Regions from separate parts of the Cryobacterium sp. 10C3 genome, predicted to be linked through region 2. Evidence: predicted binding sites of a transcription regulator. Region 2 holds the regulator's gene; the other holds the start of a gene.

Region 1 (15,468 bases), 1.4 Mb from region 2:
GACCTTGCACCAACCATTTACCGGCAGCGTCTTGTCATCGAGGCCTACCCCGCCGAACCGATCAGCGCAGTGCAGATCACGGACTACTTGTCAGGGCTTGCCCCGGTGCTCGACATGAAAGGCCTGATCGAACCGGTCACGCATCGCAGCGATCTGTACGGCTGGGCCGGGTGGACTCACTGGGAAACGTCGGGGGCGCATTTCTACGCGTGGGAACAACCGGTGCTCTTCTACAGTGTCGACATCTACACCTGCAAGCCGTTCGACCCCCTCGTGGCCGTCGAATACACCACGCGTTTCTTCGGCAGTGCCAGCGCCGAATACAAGGAGTTTTAGTGCCGACCCGCGACACCGATACCGTGATCGGCGCCGAGGTGTTCAGCCCCCGATACGACCTGAGCGATGCCGAGCTCGAGGACCTCACCGTGCGGCTGCTCGCCGCGCGCACGCGTGACCTCCCGGAGCACTACCGGCTGGTCGCGATCGAGGTCGACGGCCGGAGCCCGTTTTCGAACGTCGGCCGGCACGTGGAACGTGTTGTCTTCGAGGCGACGTTCGGCAACGATGCCGCGCAGATGACGGACGAGTACGGCGCGTACGAGGGCACGAGCACATTCTTCATCTCCATCGACAGGGACACCGGCACGCCGAGCGGGGTGCTGCGGATCATCGAGGATTCCCCGCATGGACTCAAGAGCCTCAACGATGCCGCCCAGGAACCGTTCAATCTGGAACTCGATGAGGCGTTCCGCTTTCACGCGATCACCGATCCGACCGAGATCTGGGACATCGGCACCGTCGCCGTCCTCCCCGACTACCGTCGCGGCGAAGCAGCGGTGAGCGTGCAGCTCTACCGCGCCATGTACCTCTCCGCGCTCGTGCACCGGATCAAGCACATTGTGTCCATCGTCGACGACCGCCCGCTGCGCAAGATGCGGGACTTTCTGGGCATCCCGTTCGTACCGCTCGCCGACACTCCCCCTGGTCCGTACCTCGGCTCGAAGAAGAGCCACGCCGTCTACGGGTACGTGCCGCACTTCCTGCCGAAGGCGCGGGCGCACCGCGACACCATGCGCGGCCTCCTCGTCCGCAACGCCCTGCAGCGCCTTGTCGACGGCACGGAAGACGACTCGATCAGCCTCGACGTCCAGCCCGGCGCCTGAACGTCACTCGGGCGCTGTGCTGCCCGATCCGGAGATGTTGACCAGCCAGCTCACGCCGAACGGGTCCACGAGCATCCCGAAGCTGTCTCCCCACGGCGCCTTCGCAAGCGGCTGGAGTACGGTCCCGCCGGCAGACAGTTTTTCGAAGTAGCCGCTCAGTTCCGCCTCGTCGTCGCCGCTCAGCGAGACCGACATAGTGGTGCCCGGTGTCAGATCCATGCTGTTCGGTGTGTCCGCCGCCATCAGGACCATCCCGCCGTCCGTCGTCAAAGCGGAGTGCATGATCTTGTCGCCCTCCGCAGGATCCTCACTGGCGTGGAGCTCCGCGAAGGTACTGCGCGTGACCGTGCCGCCGAAGACCGACTCGTACAGGTCCATGGCCGCCCTGGCCGAATCACGGAACGAGAGATAGGGGTTGAGCGTTGTCATCTGAGACCTCCAGACCGGGGCGTGCCCGCCGTCGGGCCCGCGCTTCCGAGACATTATCGACCCCGGAACGGCAAAAGACGAGGCGGTGGATCCAGTCCTCGCACCTGTGAATGGCCTCGCGTGAGGCACTAGCCTTGCTGAATGGAACTCCGCCAGCTCGAACATTTCGCGATCGTCGCCGAGGAACGCCACTTCACCCGGGCCGCCGAGATCCTGCAGATCTCACAATCCGGTCTGTCGGCATCCGTTCGGGCGCTCGAAAGCGAGCTCGGGACGTCACTCTTCATCCGCAGCACCCGCAGCGTCGAACTCTCGGTCGCCGGACAGGCCTTCCTGGTCGAGGCGTTGCGCACGCTCGCGAGCGCCACCGCGGCCCAGAACGCCGTTGCGGCTGTGCGCGGCCTCATGCTGGGGAGCCTGACCGTCGGCGCCGAGCCGTGCCTGGGCTCGGTGGACCTTCCGGGAGAGCTCGCCCGCTTCCGCATGACGCATCCAGGGGTCGACGTACGTCTCAGGCACGCCGGATCGCTCGAGCTCATCGAGGGCGTCGCGAACGGCCGCACGGACGTCGCCCTTGTCGTCTCGGTCGGCGACCAGACTCCCGGCGTCCGACTCAGTCCGCTCAGCACGCAGCGGCTCATCGTGCTCTGCCATCCCGATCACGCGTTCGCGGCCAGGGGCTCCGTCGACCTCGCATCCCTGCATGCCGAGTCACTCGTCGGGTTCCCCGCAGGCTGGGGCGCACACGTCCTCGCCCGCCGCGGTTTCGCTGCTGCCGGGTTCGATTACCGGGCCGCGCTCGAGGTCAACGACGTGCATCCGATGCTCGACCTCGTCGGTTACAACCTCGGTGTCGCGATCGTGCCGGAGAGTTTCGCAGCGAAGCGCCCTGACCTCTTGCGAGCCATTCAGATCGAGGATCCGATGCCGCCGTGGACGGCCGCGGTCGCCGTGGCGGACGAGCCCAGCCCGGCCGCCACGGCGTTCCTCACCCAGCTCGCGGGGATCAGCCCAGCAGCGCCAGTTCCTCAGTCGTGAGCGTGATGCCGGCAGCGTGAACCGAATCCCGGATGCTCTCCGGCCGCGAGGCGCCGGGGATTGGGATGACCACAGGGGACTTCGCGAGGTGCCAGGCCAGGCAGACGACCTGCGGGCTGACCCCTCGGTCTGCTGCTACCTGCTGGAACGGCGCGAAGCGTTCGCCGAGCCGGGACGCAGAGGAGATCCCACCGAGCGGGCTCCAGGGGATGAAGGCGATTCCGAGTTCGGTGCAGAGCTCGAGCTCCGGTTCGCTGCTGCGGAACGCAGGAGAGAACTGGTTCTGCACGCTCGCGAGGCGCCCGCCGAGCAGTTCGCGGGCGAGCCGGATCTGATCGACGTTCGCATTGGAGATGCCGGCGAGGCGGATCGTGCCGGCGTCGAGGAGCTCGACGAGCGCCCCGATGGAATCGGCGTACGGCACCGCCGGGTCCGGCCGGTGGAACTGATAGAGGCCGATCGCGTCGCCGCCGAGCCGCGCGAGTGAGGCCTCCGCGGCCTTCTTGAGGTGTTCAGGGCGGCCGTCGACATACCAGGTGCCGTCACCGGGGCGCAGGTGCCCGCCCTTCGTCGCGACGAGCAGGTCGCTGGTGTCCCCGCCCCACGACGCGATCGCTCCTGCGATGAGGGTTTCGTTGTGGCCGACCTCGTCGCGCAGTGCAGGTGGTACGCGTCCGCGGTGTCGAACAGGGTCACGCCCTCGTCGAGGGCCGCGTGGATCGTCGCGACGGACCTGGCCGCATCCGGTCGTCCTTCAATCGACATCGGCATTCCGCCGAGTCCGATCGCGCTCACGGTTCGGTCGGCGATCATTCGGGTTTGCATCATTCGGGTCGGCATGGCTTCCTTCGTTGAGCGGTTGACGGGGCTGGCGGTTCTGCAGTGTTCGTTGCGGGATTCGTTGCGGGATCTGTTGCGGGATCTGTTGCGGGACCTGTTGCGGGGTTGGTCACCAGGCATAGTCCTCAGGGGCCGGCTTGTGCCCGGGGAAGATCTCATCGAGACGGGCCAGAGCTGCGGCATCGAGGGTGACGTCGAGCGCCCGGAGACCGTCGTCGAGCTGGGCCTGGGTGCGCGGCCCGATGATCGGCGCCGTCACTCCCGGCTGGTGCAGGAGCCAGGCCAGGGCCACGTCTCCCGGCTCGTGCCCCAGGTCTGCGGCGAAGTCCTCGAAGGCCTGGATGGCCGGTCGGTGCGCGGCAAGCGTCTCGGCAGAGCGCCCTTCGAGGCGCCGTCTGCCGTCGCGCTCCTTGCCGAGCACTCCCCCGAGGAGGCCGCCCTGCAGCGGGGACCAGGCGATCACACCGAGCCCGTTCGCTCGCGCCGCCGGGAGCACTTCGAGCTCGAGGTCCCGGGTGAGGAGGTTGTAGATCGACTGCTCACTCACCAGGCCGGTGAAGTTGCGACGTCGCGCTTCCGCCTGGGCCGTGGCGATGTGCCAGCCGGCGAAGTTGCTGCTGCCCGCGTAGAGGATCTTTCCCTGGGCGACGGCCGTCTCCATGGCCTGCCAGATCTCGTCCCAGGGCGTCTCCCTGTCGATGTGGTGGAACTGGTAGATGTCGATGTAATCCGTCTGCAGTCGCCGGAGGCTCGCGTCGAGGGCCCGGCGGATGTTGAGGGCCGAGAGCCTGCCGTTGTTCGGCCAGTCCGAGGTCGTCCCGTAGAGCTTGGTGGCGAGCACGGTCCGCTCCCGGCGATCGCCGCCGCGCGCGAACCACCGGCCGACGAGGGACTCGGTGGCCCCGGGCCCGAGGTCGCCGCCATAGACGTTCGCCGTGTCGAAGTAGTTGATTCCCGAGGCGAGCGCCGAGTCCATGATGGAGTGCGCCTCCGGTTCCGGCGTGAGCGGCCCGAAGTTCATGGTGCCGAGGCACAGTCGGGAGACGGAAAGACCAGAGCGACCGAGGTGTGTGTATTCCATGACTTCAGCCTCCTCCAGGACCACTGATCTGTCCAACAGCCGTCATCGCTGTGATTGACCAGTTGGGGTTCTCAATCGCTTACCCGGAAAGCTGGGTACAGTTTCGAGCATGAAACTCACCGATATCGACCCGCCCGGTCGCAGTTTTTCGCGCTGGCTCACCGAGGAGGAGATCGGACGCGTGCTCGCGAGCGATCGCGGCTGGCGACTCGCCGAGGACGGCAGTGTCGTGGCCGGAAAACTCCGGAAGGCCCGGATCGCCGACTCCCTCGGGGACCTCGGTCGCGCCGCCATCGCCAACCGGTGGACCGCGCGGGCCGCGGCCCCCGGAAGCGACGGCAGCGGCCCGACGCACATCATGTGGGGTGTGTTCAATGCCCGCTCCGACACGGAGATCGCCGCGGAGATCGCCGCCGGGATCGCCGCCAGGGGCTGAACCAGCCTGGCGGCGACTCCGCAGCGACTCCTTACGCGGCCAGGGGCAGCGGCTGCGCCGGCGCGGATGCCGCGGCCGCGACGACGAGTGCGCCGTCAGCAACCGAGACTTCGACTCCGGTACTCGCCAGCAGGTCAGAGCCGACGAGGAGGTCGGCGATCTTGTCGTCGAGTTCCCGCTGGATCACGCGGCGGAGCGGCCGGGCACCGTACTCGGGTTCGTAGCCCCGCGTGGCGATCCAGTCGATCGCGTCCTCGCTCACGGTCAGGGCGAAGCCCTGGGCGGCGAGCCGGGTGCGCGTCCCGGCGAGCAGCATCCGCACGATGTCGTGCAGTTGCGGCGCGTCGAGCTTGCGGAACAGCACGATCTCGTCGAGCCGGTTCAGGAACTCCGGACGCATCGCCTCGCGGAGCTTGCCCATCACCCGGTCGCGGAGCGCTTTCTCCGAGCCGAAGCCGTTGTCGGCCCCGCCATCGATCTGGGCGGTGAAGCCGAGGGCGCCGCTCCGGCTGGCGAGGAATTCGGAGCCGAGGTTGGAGGTCATGATGATGACCGTGTTCCGGAAGTCGACGGTGCGACCCTGGCCGTCGGTCAGGCGGCCGTCGTCGAGCACCTGCAACAGCAGGTTGAACACGTCGGGGTGGGCCTTCTCGATCTCGTCGAGCAGGATCACCGAGTACGGGTTCCTGCGCACGCGCTCGGTCAGCTGCCCGGCCTCGTCGTAGCCGACGTAGCCGGGAGGGGACTCGACGAGCCGGCTCACGGTGTGCCGTTCGCCGAACTCGCTCATGTCGAAGCGCACCATCGCGTGCTCGTCGCCGAACAACGATTCAGCGAGGGCCTTGGCGAGCTCTGTCTTACCGACGCCCGTCGGCCCGAGGAACAGGAAGCTGCCGACGGGTCGGCCGGCATCGTTCATGCCCGTGCGATTGCGGCGCACCGCCTTGGCGATGAGCGTGACGGCGTCGTCCTGTCCGACGACGCGTTCGTGCAGCTCGGCCTCGAGCAGGCCGAGGCGGGAACGGTCGTCCGCGGTGAGCCGGGCGACGGGTATGCCCGTCGCGCGGGCAATGACGCGGGCGATCTCGGCCTCGCCGACGACGGCCTCTGCTGCAACGGCCTGGGCGGGGTCTTCCTGGAGCTGCAGCTGTGCCTGGACCGTCTCGATCTCGTCCCGGAGCCGGGAGGCCTCCTCGTACTGTTCGGTGAGGACGGCGGCGCTCTTCGCCTCCTCGAGTGTCACCACGCGCGCACGCAGGGCCTCGAGGGCCTCACGGTCGGGCAGGGAGCCGAGGGTCAGGCGCAGCCGGGCACCGGCCTGGTCGATCAGGTCGATGGCCTTGTCGGGCAGGAACCGGTCGGACACGTAGCGTGCGGAAAGCTCGACGGCGGCACGCAGCGCCTCGTCGGTGTAGCGCACGCCGTGGTGCTCTTCGTAGCGGCCGCGCAGCCCCGCGAGGATGCTCACCGCGTCGTCGATGCTCGGCTCGCCGACCCGCACGGTCTGGAAACGGCGTTCGAGGGCCGGGTCCTTCTCGACCTTGCGGTACTCCTTGAGCGTCGTCGCGCCGATCACGTGCAGCTCACCGCGAGCCAGCCGCGGCTTGAGGATGTTTCCGGCGTCCATGCCGCCGTCGCCGGATCCGCCGGCGCCGACGACCGTGTGCAGCTCGTCGATGAAGATCACGAGCTCGCCGCTGTGCGCGGTGATCTCGTCCATGGTCTTACCGAGGCGTTCCTCGAAGTCGCCGCGGTACCGGGTCCCGGCGACCATCGCCGCGAGGTCGAGTGCCACGACGCGCTTGCCGCGCAGTTGCTCCGGCACGGTTCCCGCCACGATGGCCTGCGCGAGCCCTTCGACGACGGCGGTCTTGCCGACGCCGGCCTCGCCGATCAGAACCGGGTTGTTCTTGGTGCGCCGGGAGAGGATCTCGATCGTCTGTTCGATCTCGTCGGCACGGCCGATCACCGGGTCGAGTTTCCCGTCGCGGGCCCGGGCCGTGAGGTCGGTGCCGTAGGTGTCGAGCATCGGCGTTTCCGAAGCGGATGCCGGGGCAGGGTCCTGGCCCGTCGCATCCGCCTGCGGCTCGCGTGCACCGGCCTGCAGGGATTCCTGGGTGACGCCGGCCGCAGCGAGGACCTGGCCGGCCGGGGAGTCCTCGTTCACCACGAAGGCGAAGAAGAGATGTTCGGGGTCGATGTAGGTCGACCCGAAGGCGCGCGCGATCTGGTGCGCGTCGAGGAGGGCGCGCTGGGCGGAGGGGGTGAGTCCCGGCGTCGCGTCTCCGGTCGGGGCGGAGCGCTCCGGCAGGCGCTGCTCGGCGGCCAGGGCGAGGGCCGCGGGGTCTGTGCCGGTATTCCGGATCGCCTGGGCGGCCGGTTCGCGCAGGACGAGGACCCGGAGAATGTGCAGGACGTCGACGTGGGAGTGCCCGTGCTCGACCGCGTACTGGGCGGCCTCGGCGAGCACCTCGTGGGTGCGGCGGTTGAGCAGCCGGGTGATGTCGATCGGGCGCCCTGTGGGTGCAGCACCCTGCTGGCCCTGCAGGTAGCGGGCGATGAACTCGTCGAACGAACCGTTACCGGAATCCGCGGGACCGAAGAATGTAGGCACGAGACCTCCTGATCTTGAAACTTGAGTGCTATTGACTCAACTCAACGTCAGGCCGTGGGTTTCATTCCCGCCTCATGCTGGGAAACCCCCGGTTACGCGGTCGGCGAACGGAGTGCGAACAGGCCCAGAGGTTCAGGCCCCGAGGATGCCGCGCGCCACGACGACGACGACGGTCACGGCCGCGACGCCCAGCGCGATCAGGACCAGGCCCCGGCCGTGCACGCCGGCGGGCATGACCCGGAGCGCGCGCATCGAGTATGCGAGCCCGACGAGGACAGCGATGACTCCCCAGAACGGGAGCACGAGAGCGAGGACGAATCCGGCGAGGGTGATCCAGAATCCGAGCGAGCGCCCGGGTGTCTTCGTCCAGTCGGCACGCGGCGCGCCGAGGGCGATCAGTCGGTTGTCCTGCATGTTCGCGCGCGGATCGTCCACTGTCAGCCCCCGTTGCTTCGAGTACCAGTCTGCCACGCGGCGGGATCGTTCAGCGCGATCGTTCAGCAGGATCGTTCAGCTGGGCTCAGAGCCACCGAGGCGGGTCGGCCGGAGTCCCGGCGCTCGAACCCACGCCGGAACCGCCACGCCCGGTCGCCCACTGGACGAGGCCAGCGAGGCTGCCGGACACGACGATGGGATGCGCGGAATGGAGGTCGCCGAACCTGCGCTCGTCGTGGGAATCAGTGACGGAGAGCACGAGGTCTCCCCCGTCACCCCGGGTCGCCCAGGCCGAGGTGATCTCGGTGAGCAGGCGATCGAGCACCTCGACCGGCACGTCGGCGAAGGATGCGCCGGTCGCGAGGTCGATCGTGTGCACCCAGAGTTCCTGGTTGCGCATCCACACGGTCTCGGACACGGCAATCTCCCGGCCGCTCGGGGTCCGGACCGGGTGGCTCCACGTCTCGGGGGTGAGCCGGCGCCACGCGGCGTCGAGCTGGATGGTCGCGACGTCGAAGAGGGTCCGCAGGGCGTCGCGGTCGAGCTCGGCCCCGGCGGCGATGTCGCTGTCGCGAGCCGCGTTCGAGACGTACATCGGCGTTTCGACGTCGGTGCGCGCCCAGGTCACGAGTCGTACGATGCCCCTCGCGTTATATGCGACATGGGCGATCACGTGACGGCGGCTCCAGCCGGGCAACAGCGAGTCGCCGTCGAGGTCGACGTTCGACAACCCGTTGAGCTCGTGCGCGAAGAACGCGGTCGCGCGACGAGCGAGCAGGAGTTGCGCGAGCAGCTCGGGATCAGCGGGGAGAGCGGTAGGTGCGGGCATTCCCCCATTCTCGCAGGGAACCGGTCAGATCGAGGGCTGGAATCCGCCCGTCGGACTGAAGGACGCGTCGATCGTGAACGGGTCGCGCACGGAATTCGAGCGATCGGATGCCGCGATGAGAGCCGCGAGTTCCCCGGCCGCCCTGTCGATGCGGTCGGGCAGCGTCTTGACCGTGTCCGCGCCGCTTCCCCAGTCCTCCGATGCGGCGAACACCGCGGTGGTGGCGACGACCGCGTGCAGGTAGGTGAACATCGGGCGGATGGCGTAGTCAAGGGCCAGGGAATGGCGTGCGGTGCCCGCCGTCGCCGCGATGACCGTCGGCATGTCGGTCAGCGACCGGTTGTCGATGACGTCGAAGAACGACTTGAAGAGGCCGCTCGCGCTGGTCGTGAAGATCGGGGTGACGGCGATGAGCCCGTCCGCGCCGGTCACGGCTTCGATCACCGCATCGAGCTTCGGGCTCGGGAACCCGGTGAGCATGTTGTTCATCACGTCGAGGGCGACGTCGCGCAGTTCGAAGATCCTGACCTCGGCGGGGATGCCTTTCTCGGCCAGGCGGGAGGAGGTCGCCTCCGCAAGACGGTCGGCGAGCATCCTCGTCGAGGACGGCTGGCTGAGTCCTGCGGTGACGACGGCGATGGTACGGGTGCGTTCCGTCATGGCTAGGCCACCTCGACCGGAGCGCCGACGGATGCGCCGACGGGAGCCGCGGCCGCCGCAGCAACGAGCGACGCGTGGGTGGGGGCATCCGGAACCGTTGCCGGACGGTTCTTCGCGAACTCGCGGCGCAGCACGGGCACAACCTCTTCACCGAGCAGATCGAGCTGTTCGAGAACGGTCTTGAGCGGCAGTCCGGCGTGGTCCATCAGGAACAGCTGGCGCTGGTAGTCGCCCACGTAGTCCCGGAAGCCGAGAGTGCGGTCGATGACTTCCTGCGGGCTGCCGACGGTGAGCGGCGTCTGCGAGGTGAATTCCTCGAGGCTCGGGCCGTGGCCGTAGACGGGCGCGTTGTCGAAGTACGGGCGGAACTCCTTCACGGCGTCCTGCGAGTTCTTGCGCATGAAGACCTGGCCGCCGAGTCCGACGATCGCCTGCTCGGCGGTGCCGTGGCCGTAGTGCTCGAAGCGCTGGCGATAGAACCCGACCATTTTCGCGGTGTGCGAGGCCGGCCAGAAGATGTGGTTGGCGAAGAAGCCGTCGCCGTAGAATGCGGCCTGCTCCGCGATCTCCGGGGTGCGGATGCTGCCGTGCCAGACGAACGGCGCGACGCCGTCCAGGGGGCGGGGCGTCGACTGGAAGCCCTGCAGCGGGGTGCGGAACTGGCCCTCCCAGTCCACGAATTCCTCGGTCCAGAGCCGGCGCAGGAGCGCGTAGTTCTCGAGCGCGAGGGGAATGCCCTGGCGGATGTCCTGGCCGAACCACGGGTAGACCGGGCCGGTGTTGCCGCGGCCGAGGGTCAGGTCCACCCGGCCGTCGGCGACGTGCTGGAGCATCGCGAAGTCTTCGGCGATCTTGACCGGGTCACTCGTCGTGATCAGGGTCGTCGCCGTGGAGAGGATGATGCGCTCGGTCTTGGCCGCGATGTAGCCGAGCATCGTGGTCGGGCTCGAGGGCACGAAGGGCGGATTGTGGTGCTCACCGGTTGCAAACACGTCGAGTCCGACTTCTTCGACCTTCTGGGCGATCGTCAGGATCGCCTTGATGCGCTCCTGCTCGGTCGGGGTACGGCCGGTGGTCGGGTCGGTTGTCAGGTCCCCGACCGAAAAGATTCCGAACTGCATGGTCAGCCTCTCTGAGTGTTCACTGCATTTTCTCGGGCAGTATTTTCAATGCATTTGCATGGATATCGTACCCAACCTCGATCGGGGGTTTCCTATTCCCGCACGACAGAGACCTCGCCTGAGACACGGTGATACTCAGAAATATCTCATGGATCGCCGATATCCGGCCGTTGACATCTCGGAGTGAATCACATAACGTTCCTCCAAAGCTCCTCCGCCCGATGAAGTGCTTCAGGATCCCCGTCGGCCGTTCGGTAACCCGCCGTACTGCCGCACCCGAGAAACCGCTTCATCACGGAAGGACCACTGATGCGGGAACGACTCCAGGCTTCGCCTCACGTCGGTTCGCGACATCATCCGCTGCGCCACCCATCGGCCCACACCACGCGCTGAGAGCGCTCACCAGGAACGCCCGGCACCACTGCCGGTTGTCCCCGGTTCGCTCGCCGCCGCAGCAGTTCCCCCACACTCACCCCAGAGAAAGAATTGGGTATCCCCATGAACCACGAATCCTCCGACCTGCCGCAGAAGTCCGAACACGCGGAGAACTACGAGCACACCGAGCACACCGAGCGCACCGAGCGCACCGAGAACGTCGCGTACACCGAGAGCCTGAAGCACGCCGACGAACCCGAGCACGGCCAGACCCTGGCACCGTCGGAGGTGGGCAGCATGTTTTCCGAGTACCGGCGTCGCCAGCTGAACATCTTCCGCGAACGCGAATCGACCCTCGAGCTCGACGACACCGCGATCTAGCACACAGCGATCTGGCGGGGCTCAGCAGGCCCGGTCACCGGGCTCCGTGCACCAGGTCCAGGACGGCCCGCAACTCGCTGGCCTCGATCTGGCCCGGGGCGCTCGAGGCTCCGACGGAACCGAAGGTGACACAGGAACCGAAGGTCTCCCCGGCCAGCCTCGACACCACGCCGAGTCCCCCCATGGACATCGCGATCACCGGGCGCCGGGCCTGCTCGGCGACGAACTCGGCGGTCGCGTCCATCAGGGTGAGGACATCGCGCGGGCTCGACGGCATCACCGCGAGCTTGAGCACATCCGCCCCGAGTGCCTGCTGCTCCGCGAAGCGTGCGAGAATCTCGGCCCGCGGCGGCGTGGACTCGAAGTCGTGCGAGGACATCACGACGAGGACGCCCGCCTCGTGGGCCGCGCTCACGATGCGGAGCAGGCACGACCGCTCGGTGAAGAGTTCGACGTCGACCGCATCGACCCCGGCGGCGATCGCCAGCCCGAGCAGGTCGGCGTAGGCCTCCGGGAGGATGTCCCGCTGCCCGCCTTCCCGTTTCGTGCGGAAGGTGAAGATCACCGGGACGCCCTCCGGAAGGGCAGCACGCACGACGGCGATCGCTTCCCGGACGGCCGCTGGGATATCCGATTCGGAGAAGAAGTCGATCCGGAGTTCGACGAGGTCATAGTCCCCGGCGATGAGTCCGGAGGCGGCCGCCGCGAGTTCGGCGATCGTCGCCCCGACCAACGGAACGCAGATCTGCGGCCTGCCCTCGCCGAGCACGATCGAGCGCATCCGCACAGAGGACCGTGCCGTCGCGCCGGTCATGAGGCCTCTCCCCTGCCGGGGAGTGCGCGGGCGCAAGGCCGACGGCCGACCGCATGGCAGCGCGGATGCCCGCCTCACCGTGCAGGGGTTGGTCCTGTTTCCCGCCGGTGAAGATGCGCACCTGGCTGATCGCCTGCTCGACGAGCATGTCGAGCCCGCTGAAGACGACGCCGCCTGCGGCACCCCAACCCTCGGCGATCGGGCTCGGCCACGGGTCGTACGCCACGTCGAAGAGGATGGAACCGGCGTCAAGGGGCCGGAGGTCGAGGCCGTCCGCAACCCCGCCCGGCAGCGTGCTGATGACGAAGGAGAGCGGGCCGGCCGCGTCCAGCTCGTCGAGCCGCCGAACCCGCACGGGGACCCCGAGCTGGTCGCCGAGGGCCGACAGGTCGGTGGCCCTGGCGGGATCCCGCAGGTAGACCGTGATCTCCCCCGCGCCGAGCGCGTGAGCCGCGTAAAGTGCCGAGGCTGCCGTCGCACCACCGCCGAGGATCGCGGCAGAGGAGGGTCGAGCAGAGTCCAGCGTCGAAACCGTACGGACGATGCCGTCGACGTCGGTGTTGAAGCCGTGCAACCGGCGCGTGCCATTGTCGGCCGTGAACAGCACGGTGTTCGCGACGCCGAGGTCGTCGACGAGCGACGAGGTCGTGTCGAGCAGCGGGACGACCTCGCGTTTGAGCGGCATGGTGAGGCTGAGCCCGAGCCAGCTGTCGTCGAGGGAGACGAGCCACGAGGCCAGCTCGCCCGAGCGGACCTCGGCCCGGGAATAGTCGAACGGGAGACCGAGCAGGGTGTACGCCGTCGTGTGCAGCAGGGGCGAGCGCGAATGACCGATGGGAGACCCCAGTACCGCGAGGCGGCGGCGGCCGGCCGGGGAAACGGGTTCAGACACGAGCCCCTCCGATTCGATTCTTCGACAGATCCAGCGATAGCGGCACGTGAGATGCGGCAGGCCGCTGCTCAATGGTAGTGTCCCGAATATGTCACTACACGCAACAAATAGTCGCCGCAATGTCGCGGCCCGTGGGTCGGTGCGCTGATGCTCAGGATCGGAATCCTCGGTGCCGCCGGCATCGCGCCGTCCGCGATCATCCGCCCCGCCCGGCGACGAACCGATGTCGTGATCGCCGCGGTCGCCTCGCGCCGGGCATCCGCTGCCGCCGCCTATGCGCAGGAACACGGCATCGACCGCTCATACGGCGACTACCGCGCACTCCTTGCGGACCCGGAGATCGACCTCGTCTATGTCGCGCTGCCGCCCTCGGAGCACGCCGAGTGGTCGATTGCAGCGCTCGAGGCCGGCAAGGACGTGCTCTGCGAAAAGCCCTTCGCGATGAACGCCGCCCAGGCCGGGCTGATGCGCCAGGCGGCCGCCGAGACGGGGCAGCGTCTCATCGAGGCGTTCCACGACCGCTACCACCCGCTCAGCCTCGAGCTCGACGCCATTGTCGCGTCCGGCCGGCTCGGCGACGTCGTGTCCCTGCGCGGCGAATTCTCCGGCAGCAACCCCTTCGACCCGACGTCGATCCGGCACATCCCGGCCCTCGGCGGTGGTTCGTTGATGGACCTCGGGTGTTACCCGCTGCACTGGGTGCGGGCCCTCACCGGCGAGGAACCCCTCGTCACGAGCGCCGTAGCCACCCTGAACCCGCTGGGGGCCGACATGAGCATGGATGCCGCACTGGTGTTCCCCTCCGGCGTCACCGCCCGGGTCTCCTCGAGCATGATCGCGGGCACTCCCTCGACACCTCGTTCGACATCGTCGGGACAGAGGGCACCGTGCACGTGGACAACATGGTTTTCCCGTCCCGCGGCCACAGCATCCGCGAAGTCAGCCGGGGAATCGAACGCTGGCTCACCGTTCGCGGCAACGAGACCTACGATCACCAGCTCGATGCGGTCGTGCGCGGCCTTGCGAGCGGCGAGCCGCTCCTCACCGAGGGGGACGATTCCGTCGGCAACATGGCGGCCATCGATGCCATCTACGCCGCGGCGGGGATCGAACGCGCCGTCGGGTAGCGGTGCGGCGGGCTCTCGCGGACACAGGACGCGGGGGAAGCGGGTTACCGGAACGCCGCTGCGAGCGCGTGCAGGTCGACCTTCGGGTCCAGTAACCCGTGATAGATCGGCGGGATGGGCTTCTCGACGTCGAAGAGCGTATAGACCGCCTGCATGGCGCCGTGCACGGAGTACTCGACCGTGAAGACGACGTCCTCGGGTAGTGGGGTGAACTGGCCGAGGAAGGCGAAGTTCTCCGCGCCGTCCGGGAGCACCTTCGGCCGGTCCTCCGGCACGCGCCGGCTAAAGAGGGCTGACGCATACGGCATCATGACCGTTGTCACGTCGGTCGACGCGAGCACCTCGTCGAGGATGTCCTCGAAGCCGAGCTGGTGCACGAGCTCCGTCAGGATCTCTTCGCCCGTCGCCTCGGACATCTTCTTGTCAGTGATCGAACCGATTGTGATGAAGGTGTTGTCGTCGAGGTCGAGAGCGGATGTCCCCTCGGCGTTCTCGAGGTGAAGCCGGGTCGCCCGGCGTGGTTCCAGAGCCGCGGCGAAGTCGACGTCGGCACGACCATCGAATCGTATTGGTTGTACGTGGTCCGGCTGACGCCGGACAGGAGGTGGATCCGGTCGAATTCCTGGATGAAGCGCTTGAAGTACCGACGCAGTTCGGCGGCGGAGTGCCAGTTCTGGAAGGCGAACGTCGTGCGCCACATCTGCCAGAAGTTGGTCGCGAAGAAGTGCTCGCCGAAAAGCTCATCGATTCTCGGTGGCGTGCGCCATGGTGCACTCCTCACGGTCGGGGCGACACCCCCGTAGTGGGGAGTATGCCCTAAAACTGAGCGTACTCCGTTATTCGGCGATCACGGCGTTGCGAACGGAGTGCGGATCGCGTCGAGGGTTGTCCCGAGTCCGCGCGCGGCGGCAGCACCCGCGATTTCCCGGCGCCGACGGGTGAACGGGTCAAGTCGGGCGAGCCGCCCCGGATCGGTGAGGTCTCCGACGCAGGCGAGCTTCACGGCGAGGGCGATCGGGTCGGCGAGCAGGAACCGGAACGAGATCTCGTCCGTTTCCTCGAAGCCGTGCCCAAGCGCAGTGACGGCCATCAGCAGCCGGTTGGGTACGAAGCCGCGCAGTCCGGCCAGGCCGGGGCCGGACGACGCGCAGGTGTCGTGCAGCAGGGCGACGACTTTCTCGTCCTCGCGTGCCAGTGCGGCCATCACACGAAGCGGATGCTCGATGGCCGCCT
Region 2 (15,468 bases):
TGCGCCCGGCCTGTTCCCGAGCCCCACCCGCTTCGCGGACTACTACCAGAAGCCCATCGAACGGGATGCGAACGACGAACGGCTCGCCCAGCTGCGCCGCCGCATCCGCCCGTTCATGCTGCGCCGCACCAAGGAGGAGGTCGCCGGTGACCTGCCGAGCAAGCAGGAGCAGGTGCTCGAGCTCACCCTGAACCCCCGGCACCGGGCCGTCTACGACACCCATCTGGCCCGGGAACGGCAGAAGGTGCTCGGCCTGATCGAGAACCTGAACGCGAACCGTTTCGAGATCTTCCGCTCCCTCACGATGCTCCGCCAGCTCAGCCTCGACGCGGGCCTCTACGACGCCAAGTACGACGGGATCCCCTCCACCAAGCTCGACGCGCTCCTCGAACTGCTCGAGGACATCGTCGCCGGCGGGCACCGCACCCTCATTTTCAGCCAGTTCACCCAGTACCTCGGCCGGGCCCGCAACCGGCTCGAAGCCGCCGGCATCAGCTACTCCTACCTCGACGGCAAGACCCGCAACCGGGCTGCGGTGATCGACGAGTTCAAGACCGGTACCAATTCGGTGTTCCTGATCAGCCTCAAGGCCGGAGGCTTCGGGCTCAACCTGACCGAGGCCGACTACGCCATCCTGCTCGACCCCTGGTGGAACCCCGCGACCGAGGCGCAGGCCGTCGACCGGATGCACCGGATCGGCCAGACCAAGAATGTGTTCGTCTACCGGCTCGTCGCGAAGAACACGATCGAGGAGAAGGTCATGGCGCTCAAGGCCACCAAGGCACGCCTCTTCGACAGCGTGCTCTCCGCCGACGGCGCCAGGGGAACCGCGCTCACGGCCGCGGACATCCGCGAACTGCTCGCCTGACCGCCATCAGGCTGTGAGCTCTCTCAGCAGGAAGGGCCGGTAACCGGGCAGAACTGTCTTGCAACCCAGCGCACAAACCTATAATTTGGATGAAGTCTGCCCTCCCGGGCTTTTGGCCGTCTGCAGAGGTGAGTGAAATGTCCTACATTCTTGACCAGGTCGACCACCGGGTCCGACGCGTTCTCACGCCCGCCCGCCGCCTGTGGCTGGAAACCCCCGCACCCTCGTGATCGGCTTCATCGCCATCCACGTCGTTTTCCTCCTGGCCCTCCTGCCCGCGATCCTGACCGGCAATGTCCTCGGCGACCTGCCCCTCTACCGCACGTGGGCCCAGCAGGGCCTCGTGCACCACGTCTGGATGGGCATCAACGTCGAGTGGGTCTACCCGATCGGCGCCCTGTTCCCGATCGTGTTCGCCGGCCTCGGCGGTCCGCTGTTGTACCAGCTGATGTGGTTCCTGATGACGGCCGCGCTGAACGCCCTGGCCGTCATGGTGCTCACGGATGCCGGCCGCAAGATCAGCGGCTACCGTTCCGCCTGGTTCTTCCTCGTGATCAGCTTCGTCCTGAGCCCCGTCGGCCTGCTCCGGCTCGAGGGCCTCACCGCCCCGCTCGTGATCATGGGTCTTGTCCTGCTCGCCCGTCGCCCGATCGTGGCCACAGCACTGCTCACCATCGCCACCTGGGTGAAGGTCTGGCCGGCGGCCGTCGTTGTCGCCGTCGTTGTCGCGTCCCGGCGTCGCATCACGGTGATCCTCACGGGCATCGCGGTCACGGCCGGCGTCGTCGGCACTGTCTTCGCTCTCGGCGGACTCAAGTACATCACCGGCTTCGTCACGATGCAGTCCGACCGGGCTATGCAGCTCGAAGCGCCGATCACGACCCCCTGGGTCTGGCTCGCCGCCCTCGGCCACCCGAACACGTTCATCTACCAGAACTACGCGATCGCCACCCGCGAGGTCAGCGGACCCGGCACAACGCTCGTCGCCTCCCTGATGAATCCGCTGATGTTCATCGCCATGGGGGCGATCGTCACGCTCATGCTGGTCGCGTTGCGCCGTCACCACGACGTCTCGCAGCTCCTGCTCGTCGGGTCGCTCGCGCTCGTCGGCGCCTTCATCATCTTCAACAAGGTCGGGTCCCCTCAGTACATGCTGTGGCTCGCGCCCGTCGTCATCGTCGGAGTCAGCCACAGCTGGCACGCCTGGCGCGCGCCGGCGTACATGATGGTCGCCATCGGCGTTCTGACCACGCTGATCTTCCCGGTGTTCTACATGCCCCTCGTCAACGGCGACCTGTCGGCGCTCGTGCTGCTGACGGCGCGCAACGGCCTCCTGATCGTGATGTTCGGCTGGTCTCTCGTCACGCTGTGGCGCATGGTCGTGGCTCCCGTCACCTCGCCCGCACTGCTCTCCCGCCGCCTGGCCGCGAGCAACTCGCGTAGCGTCGCCGCCTGACCCGGCGTCAACCCGCGCAGTCTCCACCCGGCCAGAGCCGGGCGTAGCCCTGCCGTGCGTCGCTGGCGTTCGGGCACGGTCCGGGCCGCCTGGGCGATTCCCGGTTGGGTCCCCGGCCGGGGGACAATGGAGTAGTGACTTCACCAACGACCTTCGCCCTTATCCGCCACGGCCAGACCGACTGGAATGCCGCCATGCGGATCCAGGGTCTGTCGGACATCCCGCTGAACGACACCGGGCGCGCGCAGGCCGCCGAGGCGGTCGGCCACCTGGCGGACTACGACTGGGACTTCATTGTTTCCTCGACCCTGTCCCGGGCCGCGGAAACCGCCGACCTCATTGCGGACGGCCTCGGCCTCACGGTGACCCGCCGCATCCCGGAGATCGTGGAACGCAACTACGGTCCCGCAGAGGGCCTGAGCGCCGGCCCTGAGCTCGACGCCCTGCGCATCGATGGCGGTCCGACCGGCAACGGCGGCTTCATCGGCGCGGAGTCCGAAGCGGATGTCGCCGCGCGCGGCCTCGAGGCCTTGCGTGAGCTCGCCGTGGCGCACCCCGGGGCCCGGATCATCGTCGTCTCCCACGGCACGCTGATCCGCCTGACCCTGATGAAGGCCCTCGGCGAGTTCGTCGGCACAATCACCAACGCGGCCCTGAACGTCGCCAGCCTGGACGACACCGACTGGTCGCTCCAGGTACTCAACGGCGAGGTCCTGACGGCAACAGACGACCTCGACAACGACCTGGACGCACTCGACGCCGTCCCCGCCCGCTGACCCCTGACCGCTCCCGCTGACCTCCGCGGGTTGCGCGCCAGTTGCGCCGTTACGCGCCACGCGTGCCTGGGGCATAGCGGCGCTGGTGTCGCGCGGGGCCAGTGCAGGGCGGGGCCAGTGCAGGGCGGGGCCAGTGCAGGGCGGGCCGGCCGGCCGGCTGGCTGTCTGGCTGTCTGGCTGTCTGGCTGGCTGGCTGGCTGGCTGGCTGGCTGGCTGGCTGGTGGTTGCGGTGTGTGGGTTAAGCAGAAAAGCCACCCCGTGGGGTGGCTTTTCTGGTGTTTCTAAGTTAAGTCCGGCGGTGTCCTACTCTCCCACAGGGTCCCCCTGCAGTACCATCGGCGCTGAGAGTCTTAGCTTCCGGGTTCGGAATGTGACCGGGCGTTTCCCTCTCGCTATAGCCGCCGAAACATCTTTCGATGGATCGATTCTATATTTTTCAGTTATAGACCCCGGGTGTTATGCCGGGGTTGTTCTCGACCGTACGTCGAGAACCACATAGTGGACGCTTGCAGCTTATTCAAACTGGTGTGTTATCAAATTATTGGCTTATTAGTACCGGTCAGCTCCAAGGGTCTTTAGTCCCCTCTTCCACATCCGGCCTATCAACGCAGTAGTCTAGCTGCGAGCCTCTCCCCCGAAGGGATGGAAATCTCATCTCGAAGCCGGCTTCCCGCTTAGATGCTTTCAGCGGTTATCCTGTCTCCGAACGTAGCTAATCAGCGGTGCTCCTGGCGGAACAACTGACACACCAGAGGTTCGTCCATCCCGGTCCTCTCGTACTAGGGAGTAGACCTTCTCAAATCTCCTGCGTCGCACGGCAGATAGGGACCGAACTGTCTCACGACGTTCTAAACCCAGCTCGCGTACCACTATAAATGGCGAACAGCCATACCCTTGGGACCTACTCCAGCCCCAGGGATGTGATGAGCCGACATCGAGGTGCCAAACCTGCCGTCGATATGGACTCTTGGGCAAGATCAGCCTGTTATCCCCGAGGTACCTTTTATCCGTTGAGCGACAGCGCTTCCACAAGCCACTGCCGGATCACTAGTCCCGACTTTCGTCCCTGCTCGACTTGTCAGTCTCACAGTCAAGCTCCCTTGTGCACTTACACTCGACACCTGATTGCCAACCAGGTTGAGGGAACCTTTGGGCGCCTCCGTTACTTTTTAGGAGGCAACCGCCCCAGTTAAACTACCCACCAGGCACTGTCCCTGAACCGGATCACGGTTCGAAGTTAGATATCCAATATGACCAGAGTGGTATTTCAACGTTGACTCCACCTGAACTAGCGTCCAAGCTTCAAAGCCTCCCACCTATCCTACACAAGCAACATTCAAAGACCAGTGCAAAGCTATAGTAAAGGTTCACGGGGTCTTTCCGTCCTGTCTGCGCGTAACGAGCATCTTTACTCGTAATGCAATTTCGCCGAGTTCGCGGTTGAGACAGCTGGGACAGTCGTTACGCCATTCGTGCAGGTCGGAACTTACCCGACAAGGAATTTCGCTACCTTAGGATGGTTATAGTTACCACCGCCGTTTACTGGGGCTTAAATTCTCAGCTTCGCCTTGCGGCTAACCGTTCCTCTTAACCTTCCAGCACCGGGCAGGCGTCAGTCCGTATACATCGTCTTGCGACTTGGCACGGACCTGTGTTTTTAGTAAACAGTCGCTTCCCACTGGTCTCTGCGGCCTTCGAACGCTCCAGGAGTAAATCCCTTCACGCCTCCGGCCCCCCTTCTCCCGAAGTTACGGTGCCATTTTGCCTAGTTACTTCACCACGAGTTCTCTCGATCTCCTTAGTATTCTCTACCTGATCACCTGAGTCGGTTTGGGGTACGGGTGACTAAAACCTCGCGTCGATGCTTTTCTTGGCAGCATAGGATCACTGATTTCGCCCTTACGGGCTACCCATCGGGTCTCAGCCTTATATGAGAGACGGATTTGCCTATCTCTCGGCCTACATCCTTAGACCGGGACAACCATCGCCCGGCTCAGCTACCTTCCTGCGTCACACCTGTTAATACGCTAACCGCACCAGCATAGGGTCGCACGCTAGGCCTCACGCTTCACCCCGAAGGGATCCATCTAGAGGATTCAGATGCTTAGCATTACTGGATTAGCTTGGACGGTTTTTCGCCAGTACAGGAATATTAAACTGTTTTCCATCGACTACGCCTGTCGGCCTCGCCTTAGGTCCCGACTTACCCAGGGCGGATTAGCCTGGCCCTGGAAACCTTGATCTTTCGGAGGACGGGTTTCTCACCCGTCTTTCGCTACTCATGCCTGCATTCTCACTCGTGTAGCCTCCACGGCTGGTTTACACCGCCGCTTCGCTGGCCACACGACGCTCTCCTACCCATCAACACGGCTGAACCAACACAACAAGTGTGCGGCTTACCAAAAATATCAATGCCACAACTTCGGTGGCGTGCTTGAGCCCCGTTACATTGTCGGCGCGGAATCACTTGACTAGTGAGCTATTACGCTTTCTTTAAAGGGTGGCTGCTTCTAAGCCAACCTCCTGGTTGTCTGTGCAACTCCACATCCTTTCCCACTTAGCACGCGCTTTGGGACCTTAGTTGGTGGTCTGGGTTGTTTCCCTCTCGACGATGAAGCTTATCCCCCACCGTCTCACTGCTGCGCTCTCACTTACCGGCATTCGGAGTTTGGCTGACGTCAGTAAGCTTTTAGGCCCCATCGGCCATCCAGTAGCTCTACCTCCGGCAAGAAACACGCAACGCTGCACCTAAATGCATTTCGGAGAGAACCAGCTATCACGAAGTTTGATTGGCCTTTCACCCCTATCCACAGCTCATCCCCTCCATTTTCAACTGAAGTGGGTTCGGTCCTCCACGACGTCTTACCGTCGCTTCAACCTGGCCATGGATAGATCACTTCGCTTCGGGTCTAGGACATGCGACTGAATCGCCCTATTAAGACTCGCTTTCGCTACGCATTCCCCTCTCGGTTAAGCTCGCCACATATCACTAACTCGCAGGCTCATTCTTCAAAAGGCACGCTGTCACCAGAATCAGACTGGCTCCAACGGTTTGTAAGCAAACGGTTTCAGGTACTATTTCACTCCCCTCCCGGGGTACTTTTCACCTTTCCCTCACGGTACTTGTTCACTATCGGTCATGTAGGAGTATTTAGGCTTATCAGGTGGTCCTGACAGATTCACACGGGATTTCTCGGGCCCCGTGCTACTTGGGATACTCTTCGGGCGATTACTGCATTTCGACTACGGGGTTCGCACCCTCTATGACCAGGCTTTCAATCCTGTTCGTCTATACAACGCTCTAACCCTCACTGTTCGGCAGAATCAGCAGAAAAGTCCCGCAACCCCGACCATGCAACGCCTGCCGGCTATCACACATGATCGGTTTAGCCTCATCCGGGTTCGCTCGCCACTACTAAGGAATCACTATTGTTTTCTCTTCCTGTGGGTACTGAGATGTTTCACTTCCCCACGTTCCCTCTACCCGCCCTATATATTCAGGCGGGAGTCACCAGGTCACCTTACGGGCCTGGCGGGGTTTCCCCATTCGGACATCCTCGGATCACAGTTCGTTTATCAACTCCCCGAGGCTTATCGCAGATTACTACGTCCTTCTTCGGCTCTACATGCCAAGGCATTCACCGTTTGCTCTTAGAAATTTGAAATCACATGAGTTTGAATCGATTAAGAATCGTAAAACTTTCGTCTCACGATCGAAATTGACCAATGATCTATAAATAGATCTTTGTAATTTGCAGTCCGAAGACTGTCAAATTTAAGATGCTCGCGTCCACTGTGTAGTTCTCAAAGTACGGGCGGTACCCTCACCTGCCCACGATTGATGTGAACAGGAAAAGGTCCAGAGGAACAGTCCAACCAGGCAAAACCCAGTTGTTCCGGTCCCTCAGGACCCAACAGCGTGCATATATGTTTCCTTCATAACCGGACCTTTCCAACGAGGCACCGCAAGCGGTACCAGGCGTACTGGATCCAGAGATGATCTCTGCATATCAATGTCAATGTTCCACCCATGAGCGCCATCGAAGAACATTCGTCTTCGTATGGCTTGGCAGTGTTACTCCGCTGTATACAGACGGCACTGCTGTGCTCCTTAGAAAGGAGGTGATCCAGCCGCACCTTCCGGTACGGCTACCTTGTTACGACTTAGTCCTAATCACCGATCCCACCTTCGACAGCTCCTTCCCGTGAGGGTTAGGCCACCGGCTTCGGGTGTTACCGACTTTCATGACTTGACGGGCGGTGTGTACAAGGCCCGGGAACGTATTCACCGCGACAATCTGATTCGCGATTACTAGCGATTCCGACCTCACGCAGGTCGAGTTGCAGACCTCAATCCGAACTGAGACCGGCTTTTTGGGATTCGCTCCACCTTGCGGTATTGCAGCCCTTTGTACCGGCCATTGTAGCATGCGTGAAGCCCAAGACATAAGGGGCATGATGATTTGACGTCATCCCCACCTTCCTCCGGATTGTCACCGGCAGTCTCCATAGAGTGCCCGCCATTACGCGCTGGTAACTAAGGACGAGGGTTGCGCTCGTTGCGGGACTTAACCCAACATCTCACGACACGAGCTGACGACAGCCATGCAGCACCCTGTATAGAGACCTTGCGGGGCGACTGTTTCCAGCCGTTTCCTCTATATGTCAAGGCCTGGTAAGGTTCTTCGCGTTGCTTCGAATTAATCCGCATGCTCCGCCGCTTGTGCGGGCCCCCGTCAATTCATTTGAGTTTTAACCTTGCGGCCGTACTCCCCAGGCGGACAACTTAATGCGTTAGCTGCGCCACTAAGAGCGTGGAATGGCTCCCAACAGCTAGTTGACATCGTTTACGGCGTGGACTACCAGGGTATCTAATCCTGTTTGCTCCCACGCTTTCGCACCTCAGCGTCAGTTACGGCCCAGAGATCTGCCTTCGCCATTGGTGTTCCTCCTGATATCTGCGCATTCCACCGCTACACCAGGAATTCCAATCTCCCCTACCGCACTCTAGTCTGCCCGTACCCACTGCAGGCCCGAGGTTGAGCCTCGGGTTTTCACAGCAGACGCGACAAACCGCCTACGAGCTCTTTACGCCCAATAATTCCGGACAACGCTTGCACCCTACGTATTACCGCGGCTGCTGGCACGGAGTTAGCCGGTGCTTTTTCTGCAGGTACCGTCACTTTCGCTTCTTCCCTACTAAAAGAGGTTTACAACCCGAAGGCCGTCGTCCCTCCACGCGGCGTTGCTGCATCAGGCTTTCGCCCATTGTCCAATATTCCCCACTGCTGCCTCCCGTAGGAGTCTGGACCGTGTCTCAGTCCCAGTGTGGCCGGTCACCCTCTCAGGCCGGCTACCCGTCGTCGCCTTGGTGAGCCATTACCTCACCAACTAGCTGATAGGCCGCGAGCTCATCCCTGACCAAAATTCTTTCCACCCCCAGAGATGCCTCCAAGGGTCGTATCCGGTATTAGACGTCGTTTCCAACGCTTATCCCAGAGTCAAGGGCAGATTGCTCACGTGTTACTCACCCGTTCGCCACTAATCCGAAGAGCAAGCTCTCCATCATCGTTCGACTTGCATGTGTTAAGCACGCCGCCAGCGTTCGTCCTGAGCCAGGATCAAACTCTCCGTAAATGTTTGATTGACTAACCAAGCAAGCCTGGCGTCACATCTAGTGTGCCGAGCCGCCGGAATGGGCGAACACGACACAAGTTTGAAACTGACAGAACAAATCATTACTGACTTGCTTTGTTGTTATAAATGTTTTCCAAAGGAATCTCCTGGCCCTTCACCGCTAGAAACGGATCCAAACCACGAGGTTTTTGGCATTTGACATTGTGCACGCTGTTGAGTTCTCAAGGATCGGACACCTCGGCTTCAGGCCCTTGCAGGCTGTCGCTCCGAGGCAATTCCTTATTCTTCTTTCGTGTCGTTTCGCTCGGTTCCCCGCTAAGGGAATCTGGTGAAACGCCATCAATCTCGATCAGCGAATTTACGCGTTGATCGGCATTGGAAGTGGTCCCGCTTGAGGCCGGTAAGCGCTTCGGCTTTCCGAACCTGTGGGGTGACTTAGATGACTTTACGGTGAACCGTGGGGGGCCGCAACTCCCGGTCACATCCCGGGCGTGTCGGACAGATTGCACCTCTGTTTCGGGAAGGTTTCGCGCCCCGGAAGGCCTCCCGAAACCCTGCGGCTGCCTACCGTCGCACCGAGACCGTGACCGTGAACTTGGCGTTCCGGCCGACCTGATGCGTCGGCCCGACCAGGCGGGTGAGCGCCGGCCGGTAGCCGAGGTGTGTGTTCCACACCGTCCAGAGCTCACCGCCGGGCCGGAGCACCCGCGCGGCGTCAGCGAAGAGCTTGAGCGCGATGCCGGCATGCACGGAGGATCCGATGTGGAACGGCGGATTCAACAGGATCAACTCACTGGAAGCATCCGCCTGGGATCCGAGCGCATCGTCACGCACGACCGTGACCCGATCGGCGACCCCGTTGGCGATCATGGTGGCCCCGGCGGATGCGACGGCGGCGGCCGACTGGTCGCTCGCGATCATCGTGAGTCCGGTTCGGCGTAGCGCGAGCGCGGCCGCGAGCACGCCCGTGCCACAGCCGAGGTCGATCGCGCGGACGGCATCCGGTTTCATACGGTCAAGGAATTCGAGCAGGTACCGGGTTCCGATGTCGATCGTGGTGCCGGCGAACGCGGCGCCGTGCGCGCACACGGTCAGACCCAGGTCGTCATGCCTGCTGACGTGCGGCCAGGCCTGGCTCGCCTGTTCCGTCGCCCGGAGGGGACCGGAGGCACGCAAGACCCGGGACTTCTGCCGGGCCGGGGAGACGTGGAGCCGCTCGAAGTGCCGTGCGAGGACCTCGTTCATGGCCGGGGTCATGTGCTTGAGCCGCCCGCCGGCGACAACGACGACCGCGGGATCGGCGTACCGGGCGATCGCCTCGACGATCTCGTCGAGGGCAGCGAGGCTGCGGGGCAGCTGGAGGAGGACAAGGGTTGCGCCGGACAGGAGCTCGTGGCCCAGTGGGAACGAGCGGTAGCGGTCGGTGAGGCCGAACTCGTCGGCATTCCGGGCCAGGGCTGCCTCGCCCGAGAGCGCGTCCTGGTGCACGCGGATTCCGGTGGCCCCGAAGAGCGCAGCCGCGCCGAGGGTGAGGGCGCCATACCGGTCCTCGACGACAACGAGCCGTTCGGCGGGAAGGCTCTCTGCCGCCTCGTCGAGGATCAGACGGTCGCTCGCGTCGACGGCAAAAAGGTTGGAGGCCTCGACGTCGGGGAAACGCCGGAGCGCGGCGAAGTCGAACGCAGTGGGGTCGAACGCAGTGGGGTCGGGCGCCACGGGATCAGCGGCCGTCAAGCGGGCGCCAGATGACCACCTGGTTCGCGCGGCGGGTTCTGGTGCCCGCGCGCATCGAGATGACCTCACCGGCCGAGCCGGCCGCGAAGACGCGGCGACCCGACCGGTTCAGCAGTTCATCGGCGAGGGCCGCTTCGAGTTCGCGCAAACGCGATTCGAGGCGGCGCACGTGGTCCTCGAGCGCGATGATCCTCCGGATGCCCTCGAGGCTCACGCCTTCGGCACCCAGCTCCGCGATTTCGCGCAGTTTCACCACATCACGCATCGAATACCGGCGAGACCGGCCCGGGGTGCGGTCCGGACTCACCAGTCCCAGGCGATCGTACTGTCGCAGCGTCTGCGGGTGCATGCCCGCAAGCTCTGCGGCCGTCGAAATGACGAACACCCGGGAGTTCTCGTCCACCGTCAGTCTCTCGCTCTCGCCAGCAGTTCGTCGCGCGGGTTCTCGTCGGGAAGGGCCGCCGCGAAAGCAGCGAGCTTCTCCTCGGCGTCCTTCGACAGGTGCGACGGCACCGCGACCTGGACCTCGGCGAGCAAGTCGCCGGTGCCCTTCGGAGTCACAACGCCGCGTCCCTTGACCCGCAGGACCCGCCCGCTCGGCGTGCCGGGGGCGATGCGCAGTTTGACCGGCGCTCCACCCAGGGTCGGCACTTCGATCGTCGCGCCGAGAGCTGCCTCGACGAACGTCACGGGCACGTGCAGCCTCAGGTTCAGGCCGTCACGCTCGAAGACGGGGTGCTTGCGCACCGTCACGGTGAGGACGATGTCACCGGCCTCGCCGCCGTCCGGGCTGTGCTGGCCCTGGCCGCGGAGCTTGATCTTCTGCCCGTCGGCGACGCCGGCGGGAATCCTGACCTTGATGGCCCGGCCATCCTGCGTCTGCAGGGTGATCTGGTCGCCGTGGGTCGCGGTGATGAAGTCGACGGTCGTGGATGCGATCACGTCCCGCCCGCGGGTCGGTCCGCCGTAACCGCGGAACCCTCCCGTGGACGTTCCGAAACCGCCGCCGCCGGCGCCGCCCCGGCCGAACATGCCGCCGAGCAGGTCGTCAAACCCGCCCTGCTGCTGGTAGGAGTAGCCCTGTTGCCGGGCACCCCCACCGAACATGCCGCCGAAGACGTCGTCGAAGCCGCCACCCTGCTGGGCGCCTCCGCCACCGGGGGCGGTGAAGCGTGCTCCACCGCCCATGGCCCGCACAGCGTCGTATTCCTTCCGCTGTGCGGGGTCGCCGATCACCGAGTGCGCCTCGCTGATTTCCTTGAACTTCGCTTCGGCCGCAGGATTGCCCGGATTGGAGTCCGGGTGATACTTGCGGGCGAGCTTGCGATAGGCCTTCTTGAGGTCGGCCGGCGTCACGTCTTTCGAGACGCCGAGGACCTTGTAAAAGTCTTTGTCGAACCAGTCCTGGCTAGCCATCGCTCGGTACCTGGACTACGACCTTGGCAACACGCAGCAGCGTCGAGCCCAGGAAATAGCCGGTCTCGACCACCTCGCCGACCGTGTCGACCGTCACATCGGGCGTGGGCATCTGGAAGATGGCCTCATGCACGGTGGGGTCGAACGGTTCGCCGACTGTGCCGAACGGCTTCACGCCGAGGCGCTCCACGCTCGTGCGCAGTTTGGCTGCGATGGTGCTGAATGCGGTGTCTGCGACGAGGTCGCCGTGCTTCTCGGCACGGTCCAGGTCGTCGAGCACCGGGATCAGGCCCTTGACGACGTCCACGGTCACGCGCTCACGCTCGATCTCGCGGTTCGCCTCGGTGCGCTTGCGATAGTTCGCGTACTCGGCGGTGACCCGCTTGAGGTCGGCGAGATGTTCACTCGTCGGCTCTGCGACCTCGCGCGTGGCGGCGTCCAGGATGTCCTGGACCGTCAGCTCGTCTTCCTCGATGCCCTCAGCGGATGCAGCGGCCTCGGATTCGGCGGACGCCTCGGCTGCCGCAGATTCCTCCGCGGCGACCGGCTCCACCTCTTCGTCGGACGGCCCGTTGACCGGACCCTTGTCCTTGGCCATTACTTCTTGGTTTCTTCCTCGTCGTCGACAACCTCGGCGTCAACCACGTCTTCGTCGGACTTGCCCGCGTCAGCGGTCGGTTCGCCGGATTCGGTGGGGGCGTCGCGGCATCCGCCTGGCTCGACTTGTAGATGGCCTCGCCGATCTTGCCCTGGCTCTCGTTGAGCTTGTCGAACGCGGTCTTGACCGCGGCCTCGTCGTCTCCGGCGAGCGCAGACTTGAGCGCGTCGACGTCGGCCTGGACCTCGGTCTTGACCTCGGCCGGGAGCTTCTCGTCGTTTTCCTTGAGGAGCTTCTCGATCGAGTACGCGAGCTGCTCGGCGGTGTTGCGGGTCTCGGCGGTTTCGCGACGACGCTTGTCTTCTGCGGCGTGCTCTTCGCCCTCGCGCACCATGCGCTCGATGTCTTCCTTCGCGAGCGAGGAACCGCCCGTGATAGTCATGGACTGCTCCTTGCCGGTGCCCTTGTCCTTGGCGGACACGTGCACGATGCCGTTGGCGTCGAGGTCGAAGGTGACCTCGACCTGCGGGATGCCGCGCGGGGCCGGTGCGATACCGGTCAGCTCGAAGGTGCCGAGGTTCTTGTTGTCGCGGGTGAACTCGCGCTCGCCCTGGAAGACCTGGATCGCGACGGACGGCTGGTTGTCGTCTGCCGTGGTGAAGGTCTCGCTGCGCTTGGTCGGGATGGCCGTGTTGCGCTCGATGAGGCGCGTCATGATGCCGCCCTTGGTCTCGATGCCGAGGCTCAGCGGGGTGACGTCGATCAGGAGGACGTCCTTGCGCTCGCCCTTCAGCACACCGGCCTGGAGTGCGGCGCCGACGGCGACGACCTCGTCCGGGTTGACGCCCTTGTTCGGGTCCTTGCCGCCGGTCTCGCTCTTGACGAGCTCGTAGACGGCGGGCATACGCGTCGAACCACCGACGAGCACGACGTGGGCGATGTCGCCCACCTTGACGCCGGCTTCACGGATGACGTCCTGGAACGGCTTCTTGGTGCGGTCGAGGAGGTCTTCGGTCATCTTCTCGAACTGGGCGCGGGTCAGCGTCTCGTCGAGGTTGGCCGGGCCATTCTCGGTCAGGGAGAGGTACGGCAGCTGGATGCTCGTGGACATGCTGCTGGAGAGTTCCTTCTTGGCCTGCTCCGCGGCTTCCTTGAGGCGCTGCTTGGCGATCTTGTCCTTGGAGACGTCGACGCCGGTGGTTTCCTTGAACTTCTTGATCAGGTAGTCGACGATGCGCTGGTCCCAGTCGTCGCCGCCGAGGCGGTTGTCACCGGCGGTCGAACGCACCTGGATGGTCGAGAAGTCGTCGTCCTTGCCCACCTCGAGGAGGGAGACGTCGAAGGTTTGCCGTCGCCGAGGTCGAAGACCAGGATGAGCTCGTCTTCCTTGCCCTTGTCCAGGCCGTAAGCGAGTGCTGCTGCGGTCGGCTCGTTGATGATGCGGAGCACGTTGAGGCCCGAGATCTCTCCGGCCTCCTTCGTGGCCTGGCGCTCGGCGTCGTTGAAGTACGCGGGGACGGTGATGACGGCATCCGTCACCTTGTCGCCGAGGTACTGCTCGGCGTCGCGCTTCAGCTTGGCGAGGATGCGGGCGGAGATCTCCTGCGGGGTGTACTTCTTGTCGTCGATGCCGACGGTCCAGTCGGTGCCCATGTGGCGCTTGACGGAAGAAATGGTGCGGTCGACGTTGGTGACAGCCTGGCGCTTGGCGGTCTCACCGACGAGAACCTCGCCGTCCTTGGTGAATGCGACGACGGACGGGGTGGTGCGGAAGCCTTCGGCGTTCGCGATGACGGTGGGTTCTCCACCCTCGAGGACGGCCACCACCGAGTTGGTGGTTCCGAGGTCGATGCCTACTGCACGGGCCATGTGTGCGTTCTCCTTCAAAGTGTGAGCTCAACGGGACAATCGGTATGATCGACCAGAGTTGAGCGGTATTGACTCAAGTGTGGCACCGCCCGAAATCGGAGTCAAGCCAGCCAGCTGAAAGTTGAGTGTGAGTGACTCAACTTTGGATTCCCGATCAATTTCCCCACTGTTCCCCGGCGACCACTACTCTGAGCGCATGACTGGGACAGCGGAACAGCGCGGCACGGCAGATCACCCCACCCCGGCCGGGCGCGGCGTGATCGCCTGGAGCCTCTGGGACGGCGGTTCGGCCGCGTTCAACGCCGTCGTCACGACCTTCGTCTTCACGGTGTACCTCACCGGCTCGTCGTTCGGCGACAAGGACGTCATCTCGGCCCAGCTCGGCTGGGCGCTCGCGATCGCAGGCCTGCTCGTGGCCCTGCTCGCGCCGATCACGGGGCAGCGCTCCGATGCCTCCGGTCGCCGGAAACTCTGGCTCGGCGTCAATACCTTCATCGTCGTCGGCCTCACCGCCGCGATGTTCTTCGTGCAGGCCTCGCCCGACTTCCTGCTGCTCGGACTGATCCTCCTTGCCGCCGGGACCGTGTTCTACGAATTCGCGACCGTCAACTACAACGCGATGCTCGGCCAGGTCTCCACGCCGAAGACGATCGGCAGGGTCAGCGGATTCGGCTGGTCGATGGGCTACTTCGGCGGCATTGTGCTGCTGCTCATCCTTTACTTCGGCTTCATCCACCCCGACGTCGGTCTTTTCGGCGTCACCGACGCAAACGGGCTGTCGGTGCGGGTGTCAATGCTCATCGCGGCAGCCTGGTTCGGCCTGTTCTCCCTGCCGCTGCTCTTCCGGGTGCCCGAGTACGCGGCTCCCACCGCCGCCCGGCGCGAGCGGGTCGGCTTCTTCCGCTCCTATGTACTGCTCGGGCGCGACGTGGCCGCACTCTGGCGCGGCGACCGCCAGCTGGCGCTCTTCCTGATCGCGAGCGCGGTCTTCCGCGACGGCCTCACCGGGGTGTTCCAGTTCGGCGGCATCCTCGCGGCCGGCACCTTCGGTTTCTCGAGCGGCGACGTGATCATCTTCGCGATCGTCGCCAACGTCATCGCCGGCATCTCCACC

The links. The regulator HspR, encoded in region 2, represses chaperone genes until heat shock. The targets are predictions, from matches to a motif close to AAGTTGAGTCNNNNNGACTCAACTT.
Region 1: a site for HspR is predicted at 7,620-7,644, ahead of RGU41_RS08930 (ATP-dependent Clp protease ATP-binding subunit). Genes of this name have one in related genera too.

What each region holds. Positions count from the first base shown of each region.
Region 1 covers NZ_JAVIWF010000002.1:1,708,170-1,723,637, forward strand. The annotation lists gene RGU41_RS08895 (S-adenosylmethionine decarboxylase) at 1-336, shown strand, start outside; gene RGU41_RS08900 (hypothetical protein) at 336-1,163, shown strand; gene RGU41_RS08905 (VOC family protein) at 1,167-1,592, opposite strand; gene RGU41_RS08910 (LysR family transcriptional regulator) at 1,734-2,630, shown strand; partial or broken gene RGU41_RS08915 (aldo/keto reductase) at 2,599-3,455, opposite strand; gene RGU41_RS08920 (aldo/keto reductase) at 3,580-4,551, opposite strand; gene RGU41_RS08925 (hypothetical protein) at 4,661-4,987, shown strand; gene RGU41_RS08930 (ATP-dependent Clp protease ATP-binding subunit) at 5,019-7,601, opposite strand; gene RGU41_RS08935 (hypothetical protein) at 7,734-8,015, opposite strand; gene RGU41_RS08940 (maleylpyruvate isomerase family mycothiol-dependent enzyme) at 8,122-8,865, opposite strand; gene RGU41_RS08945 (FMN reductase) at 8,890-9,525, opposite strand; gene RGU41_RS08950 (LLM class flavin-dependent oxidoreductase) at 9,528-10,646, opposite strand; gene RGU41_RS08955 (hypothetical protein) at 11,145-11,402, shown strand; gene aroD (type I 3-dehydroquinate dehydratase) at 11,437-12,183, opposite strand; gene RGU41_RS08965 (shikimate dehydrogenase) at 12,071-13,108, opposite strand; partial or broken gene RGU41_RS20820 (Gfo/Idh/MocA family protein) at 13,256-13,921, shown strand; gene RGU41_RS08975 (hypothetical protein) at 14,002-14,235, shown strand; gene RGU41_RS20825 (oleate hydratase) at 14,280-14,681, opposite strand; gene RGU41_RS20830 (oleate hydratase) at 14,621-14,935, opposite strand; gene RGU41_RS08985 (hypothetical protein) at 14,862-15,038, shown strand; gene RGU41_RS08990 (phosphohydrolase) at 15,083-15,468, opposite strand, start outside.
Region 2 covers NZ_JAVIWF010000002.1:3,157,631-3,173,098, forward strand. The annotation lists gene RGU41_RS15900 (DEAD/DEAH box helicase) at 1-868, shown strand, start outside; gene RGU41_RS15905 (glycosyltransferase 87 family protein) at 1,071-2,324, shown strand; gene RGU41_RS15910 (histidine phosphatase family protein) at 2,459-3,100, shown strand; rRNA gene rrf (5S ribosomal RNA) at 3,391-3,506, opposite strand; rRNA gene RGU41_RS15920 (23S ribosomal RNA) at 3,630-6,765, opposite strand; rRNA gene RGU41_RS15925 (16S ribosomal RNA) at 7,216-8,737, opposite strand; gene RGU41_RS15930 (class I SAM-dependent methyltransferase) at 9,302-10,453, opposite strand; gene RGU41_RS15935 (heat shock protein transcriptional repressor HspR) at 10,458-10,874, opposite strand; gene RGU41_RS15940 (DnaJ C-terminal domain-containing protein) at 10,877-11,887, opposite strand; gene RGU41_RS15945 (nucleotide exchange factor GrpE) at 11,880-12,485, opposite strand; partial or broken gene dnaK (molecular chaperone DnaK) at 12,485-14,354, opposite strand; gene RGU41_RS15955 (MFS transporter) at 14,551-15,468, shown strand, end outside.